One region of the Pseudoalteromonas sp. SG41-5 genome, then DNA from elsewhere that is predicted to be linked to it. Evidence: riboswitches for the same ligand, from Rfam matches in the RefSeq annotation. Region 1 holds a riboswitch; the other holds the start of a gene.
What was found. A riboswitch is a leader RNA that binds a small molecule or an ion and turns the genes downstream of it on or off. The one in region 1 is predicted to bind lysine.

Region 1 (5,463 bases):
ACCACCGGGCCATGGGGTAGGTCGGCTTCGAGTAAAATATAGGATTGATCTGACGAAAAATAAAATTTACGGGTTTCGTCTAAATCATGACCGTCCCATTCTGTTAGGCGTAAATCATTAATAAGCGGAAATTGCAGAGCATTGATCACCGAGCTTTTACCGGTGTTATTTGGTGCACAAATTGAGCTGCTTTTATCAAGCGGGATCACACATTTGGCATAACCGGCGGTGTTTAATAATGCCAGCTTACTGAGGCCGTATAGGTTTTTCATTATTCGTCCTCTCCAATATAGGTTTCTTCGTTTACTTCCATTAAGGCATCAATATAACGGTAGATAGGTGCTTGCAGCATAAAGCCGCCTTCTACTTCACGGGCAAGGCCAAGTCGAATCATGCGTAAGTACACGTCTTTACGTAGGTCTGATCCTGAAAAAATTTCGAGTTGATCAAATAAGTGCTTGTTCATTTGCACTAAAGTTTGCATCAGTTCTAAATCATTCACTTCATCAAATAAGGCACGCATTGGGTCTTTACCTGAGTTTGCATAGTGCTCAATTAAGATATAAATGGTTAAGGCAATCGCGCGGGAAATTTTCCCCATATTGGGTGTACTTTCATCACTGGCAAAGTAATAAAAACCACGGCTGTCATGTTGTAAATCGTGGCCAAGGGCGCTGAATAATGCGCGGTAATGATCAATTTGTTGATCAAGCTCTTGCCACATTACGGTGTCTTGTTCGCTAATGTGATAGCCGGTGACTAATTTTTTATTAATTGCTTGTAGATGACTAAGTTCATCTAAATTTATCTGTGTCATAACGGTTACTCATCCACTGTTGGTGTTTGCTGAGAGTCAACAGGCTTAGAATTAAAAGGGAAAAGAGAAAAATGTTGCCCGGCAATTTTTACGCGCATTTTTTCATCGCTTTGATTGATTTCAATATCGCTGTCACTTACCAGCTTTTGATATAAAAACAGCATTTCGTCGGCTTCAAGGTCGGGGTAGCTTTGCTCTAAAAAGGTCAATAATGGTTGTGGCTTTTTACGTTTAGCATTGAAGCGTTTTTTAAAGTTTGCTTTAACATTATTGTAATCTGGAATATTTGGCGTAACAAAAGCAGGCACATCTTGTTGATCAGGAAGTTCGTATTCACTGTGTTCAAACTCAACAAGTGCAGCCATATAAGCGACCATATGGCGCTGTTGCCCCAATGAGAATCGCTGCGTGTCAGAGACAAAATGTGGTTGTACGGCGCTGAGCATATTATCAACGCCATTTTTACGTACTAAACCAAGTACTTTAGCTGCTTGACGAGTGATCATATTATTACGGCGCAACTCTTCACGCAGTGGCATTAGCATATCGGCACTTTTACGCAGGCTTTCGCGACCAACTAAATGCATTTCTAAAATTCGGGTACGTAATCGTTCAAGCATGCGTTTATCTTGATAAGCTTTACCGCTGCGTTCAATATATTCGATTTGCGTACTGATTTGTGTTTCGATGGTATTAAAACAAGCATGAAAATCGCCACGAATATCAACCATTTCAAGCATTGGTTCAATGTATTCATCAAACGCTTCAATCACCGCTTGATAACGCTTTTGTAATGATTGCACCGCATTATTAGCTTTTGCTTGTTCTACAATATTTAAAATGGCATTTTCGTTGTGGGCAAATAGTTTCATTATTTTACGCACCCGATCATCCATAATGCGGCTAAAACGGCGCATCTCGTCGTAGTCTTCAATACTACCGGCATTGTCTAAACGGTTACCCAAACGGGCTAAATCTTCAACCAGCACGCTAATTTCTTGCGCCAAGCCTAAATGTTCTTCCTGCAATAAAAAAGTGGCAAAATCTGCAATTGCACGGTTAATTTCAAGTTGTGACGATTTAGCCAAGGGAATAATAATATCTTGGTTTAAAAGGCGGTTGGTTTCTTTGTAAATGCGCTCATTTGACCACGTAGGTTGTTTTTGTTTGATCGCATTTTGCACGTCTTTTAGGCTGAAATCAGCCATTTTAAAACGTTTAAATAGCAGCTCTAACATTCCCCAGTGCTCTGTTAGGGTATTTAGCAACTTTTTAGCTGGGATCATAAAACTCCAAAAATCCTAATTTATCTTGTAAAGCCGGCTTGTTAGGCCTCAGCGATTAGTCGTAGAAAAGCAAATTGACAATAGTTTTACACATTCTTTGGTGCTAGACTGCGCGCCGTGTCGTCCTGCGGCTCATAACATACAATTTTTACATTTTTATAAAGGTTGTTCAAACACCATGGTAACTGCAATTATCCTAACCCTGATAACGCTAGCATTCGTGCTCATCGTTATAGAGGATATTATCCATGTAAACAAGGCCAAAACCACGCTTTTCTTTGGTACTTTATGCTGGATTATCTTATTTATCTCGCCGCTTCACGGGCAAAGCCCCGAAAACGTACAACATCAACTTGACCACAATATTTTAGAGATTGCCACACTGTGGTTGTTTTTAATGGCTGCAATGACCTTTGTAGCCTATTTGAACTCCAAAGGTTTTATCCAAAATATTGTGCATAAGATAATGCCCAGTGCTATTAGCGAACGCAAACTGATGTTTTTGATTGGCGGGTTCTCCTTCTTATTTTCGTCGATTTCAGACAATATCACAGCCACATTAATTTCCCTTGCGGTGGTTATGTCGTTAAAACTCGATCCGAAAAAGCTAATTAAATACGCTACGCTTATCATCTTTAGTGTGAACTCGGGCGGAGTGTCGTTAATTACCGGTGATGTTACTACCTTGATGATTTTCCTTGATGACAAAGTTACCATTGGTCACTTGCTATTGTTGGTTGTGCCTGCGTTATTTAGCGTGGCGCTATTGGCCATTATGCTGTCATTTGGGCTCAACGGCCAAGTTGAGTTTACCAAACAAGAGGACCGTCGCATTGAGAAAACAGATATCACTATTGCAGTGATTTTCTTATCAACGATTGTCGGGACATTAACGTTAAGCGTGCTTTATCATGTGCCGCCTTTGTTAACTTTCTTATTTGGTTTGTCGTTGATGTTTTTAGTAGCGCAATTTTTAATGCGCAAAAAAGATGTGAATAAAAAAATCATCGATTATATTCGCGAAATAGAATACGACACCTTGCTGTTCTTCGTTGGCGTATTATTACTTGTAGGCGCCCTGAAAGAAGTCGGTATGCTCAGTAAGTTCACTCACCTTTACGAGTTAATGCCAGCACAATACGCTAATTATTTAATGGGTATATTATCAGCTGCGGTTGACAACGTACCACTAACGGCTGCGTTACTTAAAGCTGAAATAGTGATGAGTCCACAACAATGGTTGTCGTTTACGTATGCAACTGGGGTGGGGGGGTCCATGCTTATTATTGGCTCGGCTGCCGGTATTATCGCTATGAGTAAAGTAAAAGCGCTTACCTTTATGAGTTATTTACGTATGTCGGTGTATTTATTAATCGCTTATACAATTGGTTATATGGGATCGTATTTAGCTGGTAGCTTTATTTAATTGCTTTTATTATTTAAAACAACTTGACAGCTAGACGTCTAAACGATAACTTTCAAAGCCCGCTTAATAGCGGGTTTTGTTATTTAATTGCTAATAATTTAAGTAATTAATCTAACATTCAGAAGAGGTGCGGTACTTAGGTACTTAATGTTAGGCGACGTATGCCTGTAATCATTAAGGAGGGAAGTACTCGCCGAGGAAAGCAACTGGACGTCACAGTGGTTTTTCGGTTTATGGGGCTGAATCCTCAAAACTGTCACCAATTAGGTGGAGAGCTTCTGGCAGTGGACTTTTCTTATCGAGCACCCCCTTGCCAAGTTCTTCTTGTTTTATCGTGGTATGAATGCCACAAAAGGAGACGACATGAATACCCAATTAGCTGCAACTAACTTGCAACAGTCAGCACAAAATCAAAAATCAGACTACGTAGTCGCAAAGTTCGGTGGCACCAGTGTGGCTAACTTTGAAGCGATGAGCCGTTGCAGTGAAATTATTGTAGCCGATAACAACGTACGAGTAGTGGCCGTAAGTGCCAGCGCAGGAGTGACTAATCACCTTGTGACCTTATGTAAAAAAGATTTATCAGCAGATGAGCGCAATGAGAACATTGCTGGCGTTATTGCTATTCAAGAAGCTATTTTAAATGAGCTGTCATTGGATGCTGATTTAGCTCATGGCTTTGATGAAACCATTAAAGCTTTTAAGTCACTTGCCAGTGAGCCACTAAAATCAAAGCAACAACATGATGAGTTATTGAGCTTTGGTGAGCGTTTATCATCCTATTTATTTACTCAGGTACTGCGTTTAAATGGCTTAAATGCGGTGCGTTTTGATGTGCGACAGGTATTAAAAACCGACAGCCAATTTTCTAAAGCAACCCCAGATGTAGCTGCAACAGCAATGGCCGCAAAAGAGCATTTAATTCCGTTATTAGCTGAACAGGTTATTGTAACTCAAGGCTTTATAGGCAGCGACGCACATGGTCAAACTACCACACTTGGTCGTGGTGGTTCAGATTACAGTGCGGCATTATTGGCCGAAGCTATAAACGCTAAAAGCGTGCACATTTGGACTGATGTCGTGGGCATTTTTAGCACCGATCCGCGCTTATGTGCTAAGGCTACGCCGATTGCGCGTTTAAGTTTTGATGAAGCGGCCGAAATGGCTACCTTTGGGGCGAAAGTATTACATCCGGCAACTATCTTACCTGCGAGCCGCAGCCATATTAGTGTGTTTGTTGGTTCTAGCCGTGAGCCTGAACGTGGTGGTACCTGGATCGAACGTGAGAAATCACAAATCCCCGGAATTCGTGCTGTCACGCAGCGTAAAAATCAAATATTGTTAACCTTAAAAAGCCCTGAAATGCTTTTGGCTAGTGGCTTTTTAGCTCACGTGTTTACAATTTTAAGTGAGTTTAATATCTCGGTTGATTTGGTAACTACCTCAGAGATAAGTGTTGCAATTACTTTAGATAATGCGCCAAATGCCTCGCGTCCTGAGCTTGATCAAGAATGCCTTGATAAGTTAGCGGAGTTTTGCCACGTGTCGGTTGAGAACAACTTAACCTTAGTGGCATTAATTGGTTCACAAATTCAATTACGTCAGCAAGAAATTAACTTAATGAATGTATTAAGCGATTTTAATATTCGCTTAATTTGTCATGGCGCAAGTAAACATAACCTGTGCTTTTTAGTGGAGCAGAGCGAGTCAGACTTTGTTGTGCAAGCGATCCACAGCCGTTTATTAGAAGTTCAAAACGCCGCGTAATTGGGCGGTAGAATTTACCACAGAGCACTGCCAGTCAGTGCTCTTGTCACTTACCACACTGATATCAAACTCATGATATTGACAACTCAGCGCTGTTAAATTTGCTCGCTCAAGTTCAGTAAATACATTGGGGCTGAGTAATTTTGCAATTGGTTGGCTGGTGGCTT
Region 2 (5,463 bases), on a different contig from region 1:
CTGCTTTCACCAGTACTTTCATACTGCTGTATTATGCTTTCAACAATATGATTACGCGGGATCAAGCGTGGGTTGGCTTGGCGCATCAGCTGATAGCTTTGCGTATTTGTTCTGGCTAACCACTTAATAGACCAACCAGCCAAGTCACTCGGAATGGCAGTCTGACCTTGCAATGATTCTGTTAAGGAGTCAAAAGTATTGGTGTAATCAAGCTGATGGGTTTTCAGTAAAGTTAATAACTCGGATACTAATTCAGCATCGCCATCTTGATGACCATCAAAGCCCAACTTTTTCGCCCACATCTGTGTAAAGGCTTGATGAAACTGCTCAGCAAAACCATTTATTAATGGGCTTAATAGCTCAACAGCCAGCTCTTCGTCATCGCTAATTAAAGGAATTAAACTTTCAGCTAAACGTGCACAATTCCAATTAGCAATATTAGGTTGATTGCCAAAAGCATAGCGACCTTGGCGATCAATAGAACTAAATACAGTATCAAAATCAAACTGATTCATCATTGCACAAGGGCCATAATCGATGGTCTCACCACTGACGAGCGTATTATCAGTATTCATTACTCCATGAATAAAACCAACGCGCATCCAGCTAACAATCAGGCTAACTTGCTTTTCAATTACCGCACTTAAAAATGCCAAATAACGCGCAGAGCCCGTAGACTTTATCTCAGGATAATGACGCTCAATAGCTAAATCAGCTAAGGCTTTTAAACCAGTAACGTCACCTTGCGCAGCTAAATACTGAAACGAACCGACACGTATATGACTACTAGCAACGCGGGTAACAATGGCTCCTTGTTGTGGTGGTTGACGGTAAACTGTTTCACCACTGGCAACAACTGCCAAACAACGTGTCGTCGCTATGCCAAGCCCGTGCATTGCCTCACTCATTATATATTCACGTACCGCAGGACCGATTGCACAACGGCCATCACCTCCACGTGAAAATGGCGTAGCACCAGAACCTTTGAGTTGAATGTCCCAAAGCTGTTGCTGCTGATCAGTGACAGCCCCTAATAAATGTGCTCGCCCATCACCTAAACGCGGTGAAAAATGTCCAAATTGATGCCCTGAGTAACCTAATGCCACAGCAGCAACATCGCTGTTATTAAGATTACCAGAAAAAATTACCGCACGTTCTGATGTGACAACCTCAATATTAAGCTGCCTAGCTAACGTATCGTTCCACAGCAGTAAGTTTGGAGCAATAACAGCACTTGGCTGATCAGCCACAGCAAAATCATCAGCAATCTGGGTGTAACGAGCAACTAATTTCATAGTATTCCTTAAGCTTGGGTTGTTTGTATACCAACGCGATTATCGCCCACGCTGTATGCAACTAACAGACTGAGCTCTTGTAGGCTTAATCCGCTTTGTTGCTGCAATTCATTAAAAAAATGTTGAGCGCTGGCAAGTGACTTTTTAGTTTGTAAACCGCCATCAATTATTTTATGAGCACGGAGATAACTTTCTACATCACGCGATAATAAAAAAGTATCTTTCCCTAAGGTTCGCAATGCATAAGGGCCGGTGTTACCACCTAAACGCGCCCCATGCTTTTTTAAATACCCCCACAAACCAATAATATCGTCGCTCGGCCAATCTGCAATAAACTGACTAAAACTGCCATGTTCACTTGCCACTTCATGGATCATATACGCATTTTCTGGGATCGTTTGCACTTTTTTAAAGTTACGAACGCTTCGCCCATCGGTGGCTTTTTGCTCAAGCATATCTGGCGGCATCATTAATAATTTAGCCACACTAAAATCCCAAAATACTTCCCGAAAACCTGGCCATTTATTGTTGATCACTGACCAATAAAAACCACTTTGAAAAATTTTGCGGGTAAACTCTTCAAGCCATGCATCATCAGGTAAAGCAGTTAATTGCTTTGCATTTTGAGGGGCAACAAGTAATTGCTGTAACATTACTTCGCTACCTTTTCGCTGTGCCGCTCGTTGATATATATCTTGAAATTTTTCCATTACTCACTACCACTGCTTGTTATTACGCTTACTGTAACGCTATTTACGTTGTAAAAAAATGTCAGGAGCACATTGCAGCTAAAAATAAACTTAAAAATATCCAGCCTTGACACCTAGACGGCTAAAATGCTTTAATCTTTCGCATTACCCCTATTAAAGGTTTGAGTTTTAAACGATAAAACTTACACCATGGGCTAGAAGAGGTGCGTTATTCAGGTAACGTATGTGAGGAGCACATACTCCAGTGATCATACGTGAGGGGAATTAACGCCGAGAAGTAACACTTTTTGTGAAGTTTTACTTCGGGCGACTGGGTTGAATCCCAGCGACTGTCACCAATAACAGCTTGGCTGTTAAAATATTTGGTGGAGAGCTTCTGGTCTTAGCGTAATAAGGCCATAGCGCCCTATTATATTAAGCCCATTCGCTCTTCGAATTATTAGTTCGAACGACGTTAATGTGGCTCCAATCATAAAAGCTTATTAACTCCTCGAATCACTTATAAGTTCGTGAGAGATGATCAATAACTTCAATTTAAATGACTACCCTTTGTGGACGGCACTCGTCACGCCATTTACTGACGCTGGTGAAGTCGACTATGCCACTCTTGATCAGTTAGTTGCACAGCAGCAAGTGGCTGACAATGGTATTTTATTACTTGGTAGCACCGGCGAAGGCCTCGCACTAACACTCAAAGAGCAACAAGCGATTGTTGAACACGTGTGCCAATTAACGCCAACAGTACCGCTGATGGCTGCAGTAGGCGGTATAAATCTAAAGCAACAACTTGCCTGGGTTGAATACTGTAATCAGTTACCCATTCATAGCTATTTACTGGGCACTCCCCTATACGCTAAGCCCGGCGTGGTAGGCCAAACACATTGGTTTGAAAGCTTACTTAATACCAGTAAACATCCTTGCATGCTTTATAACGTACCAGGGCGCAGTGCTGTTGATATTCCATCGGCCGTAATTAGCAACTTGAAAGACCATAAAAACTTGTGGGCACTCAAAGAAGCCAGTGGCGACATTGCTAAATTTGAAGGTTTTAGAAAAGTCGCACCTAATTTAGCTATTTTTAGCGGTGACGATGCACTGATGCCTTACTTTGCCCAGGCTGGCGCAAAAGGTTTAGTCTCTGTGGCTGCTAATGCATGGCCTGTGCAAACCCATGAGTTTGTAAAACGAAGTCTCAGCGGTCAACACCCCAATTTATTTGCCGACTGGTCACAAGCCATTCAAAGCTTGTTTGCTGTCGCAAACCCTATCCCCGTCAAAGTATTGATGCATTTACAAGGGCGAATTAACAGCCCGTACTTACGTCCACCTTTGACGCATCTTGAGTTAACGCAAACTGATTGTATTAACAACGCAAACAACACCATTTTATCTTGGCATTAAATACAGGTTTTTATAATGAGCTGGTTAGAACTACTAAATAATTTAGAATCGGGCGCTGTGCGCGCAGCAACACAAGACGACAACGGCCAATGGCATGCTAACGTTGCAGTAAAACAAGGTATTTTAGAAGCGTTTAAAAATGGCACTAATACCGAATTTCCAGGTGGCTTTGTTGATAAACACAATTTAGCACCACAAGGTTTTGCAGCCGATGCTGGAGTGCGTATGGTACCTGGTGGCTCAAGCGTTCGCCGTGGCGCACACGTTGCTAAGGGCACGATTATTATGCCACCAGCATATGTAAACATTGGTGCGTTTATCGACGAAGGCACGATGGTTGATAGCCACGCGTTAGTGGGGTCGTGTGCGCAAGTAGGTAAAAATGTACATTTAAGCGCTGCAGTACAACTAGGCGGTGTACTTGAACCTATTGGTGCAAGCCCGGTGGTGGTAGAAGACGATGCATTCATCGGTGCAGGTTGCGTGATTGTTGAAGGCGTAGTAGTGAAAAAAGGCGCGGTGCTCGCACCAGGTGTACGCTTATCAGCAACTATTCCTGTTTATGACTGTGTTAATGAGCGCCAGCTGGCTAAAGGCGAGCCTATTCCTGAATACGCGATTGTTATTCCAGGCTCTCGTCCAGCTTCTAATACTTGGGCCCGCGAGCAAGGATTAAGTATGTCGTGTGCATTAATTGTAAAATACCGTGATGAACAAAGTGATGCATCATTGCTGCTTGAAGAGGTTTTACGTTAATGAGCTTTTTGAGCACGCCAGTTAAAACCGCCATTGATGAGCTATCAACTACGCTTGATACACCATTTTTTATTTACGACCTTGATACATTAAACGCACACTTAACGCGATTAGTGGCGCAAACTGAGGTAAAACTGTGGTATGCCGTAAAAGCTAATCCATTATCTAAAGTCATTCAAAGCTTAGATAACGTGGGTTTTAACTTTGATGTAGCAAGTAAAGGCGAACTTGAGCAAGTTCTGGCACAAGGTATTAACAGCGAGCGCGTGCTCAATACAGGGCCTGCCAAAAGCCCAAAACAAATTAAACACTTTATTGCGCGCGGCGTACGTACCTTTGTTGCCGAAAGCCTTAATCAAGTACGCTGGCTTAACGAGCAAGCAAGCTTACAAAACTGTCAGTTACAGGTATTACTGCGAGTGCAATTACGCTGGCCTGAAGGGGAAAAAAACCCACTTGGTGGCGATAGCCTTACTCCATTTGGTTTAAGTTGCGATGAATGGCAAGCGCTAAATACTAGCGACTACCCAGCGCTTAATTTTGACGGCCTGCATATTTTTCAGTGGGGCAACATGCTTAGCAGCGACAAACTCGCTGAACTTTGGTCACAAATGATTACGCCGTTAACAAAGCTTGCCAACGACTTAGGTATTCACTTAAAAGTACTCGACTTAGGCGGTGGTTTAGGTATTCCTTACACTCTTGATGCACCAACCTTAAGTTGGGATGCGCTCATTGATGCATTAGCTAACATTAAACATGCCGCAGGCGTACAAGAACTCTGGATGGAGCTTGGCCGTTATGCTGTGGGCGAATGCGGTCATTACGCAACGCCTGTCGTTGAGCGAAAACTTAACTATGCCCAACAACAAGTGATCTTAAGCGGCGGTATTAATCATTTATTGCGCCCTGCAGTCACCAGCCAAGATTTCCCAGCACGATTATTACGAGACTCAACTGCTGCATACCAAACTATGAGCTTATATGGGCCATTATGTACAGCACTTGATTACTTAGGTGAACACCAATTACCTAGTGATTTAAATGAGCAAGACTGGTTGGTGTTTAGCCAATGTGGCGCGTACGGCTTTACCGAAAGTATGCCGTATTTTTTATGTCATGAGCTAGCAGCTGAATACACATTACAAAATGGCGAGCTTAACTGTATTCGCACAGCTGAAGATGCCAGCTACTACTTAAGGTAATTGAGATGAGTACGACTAAAGCTATAAGCCAAGAAAACATAGTAGTTGGTGAAGTTGCCAACGGCCTACCGCTCACAATTCCTGTCTATCGTTTAA

Region 2: linked by a shared signal. The riboswitch ahead of dapA (4-hydroxy-tetrahydrodipicolinate synthase) and the one ahead of lysC (lysine-sensitive aspartokinase 3) in region 1 are both predicted to bind lysine.

The regions. Positions count from the first base shown of each region.
Region 1 is NZ_JACJFH010000051.1:25,585-31,047, forward strand. Features, by position in the region: gene H5232_RS13970 (ATPase) at 1-272, opposite strand, end outside; gene H5232_RS13975 (condensin complex protein MksE) at 272-817, opposite strand; gene H5232_RS13980 (hypothetical protein) at 823-2,103, opposite strand; gene nhaD (sodium:proton antiporter NhaD) at 2,282-3,529, shown strand; lysine riboswitch at 3,644-3,815, shown strand; gene lysC (lysine-sensitive aspartokinase 3) at 3,893-5,296, shown strand; gene H5232_RS13995 (4'-phosphopantetheinyl transferase superfamily protein) at 5,273-5,463, opposite strand, start outside.
Region 2 is NZ_JACJFH010000028.1:12,864-18,326, forward strand. Features, by position in the region: gene H5232_RS09400 (YdiU family protein) at 1-1,295, opposite strand, end outside; gene H5232_RS09405 (DNA-3-methyladenine glycosylase I) at 1,304-2,005, opposite strand; lysine riboswitch at 2,196-2,389, shown strand; gene dapA (4-hydroxy-tetrahydrodipicolinate synthase) at 2,522-3,406, shown strand; gene H5232_RS09415 (2,3,4,5-tetrahydropyridine-2,6-dicarboxylate N-succinyltransferase) at 3,422-4,162, shown strand; gene H5232_RS09420 (PLP-dependent decarboxylase) at 4,162-5,367, shown strand; gene H5232_RS09425 (succinylglutamate desuccinylase/aspartoacylase family protein) at 5,373-5,463, shown strand, end outside.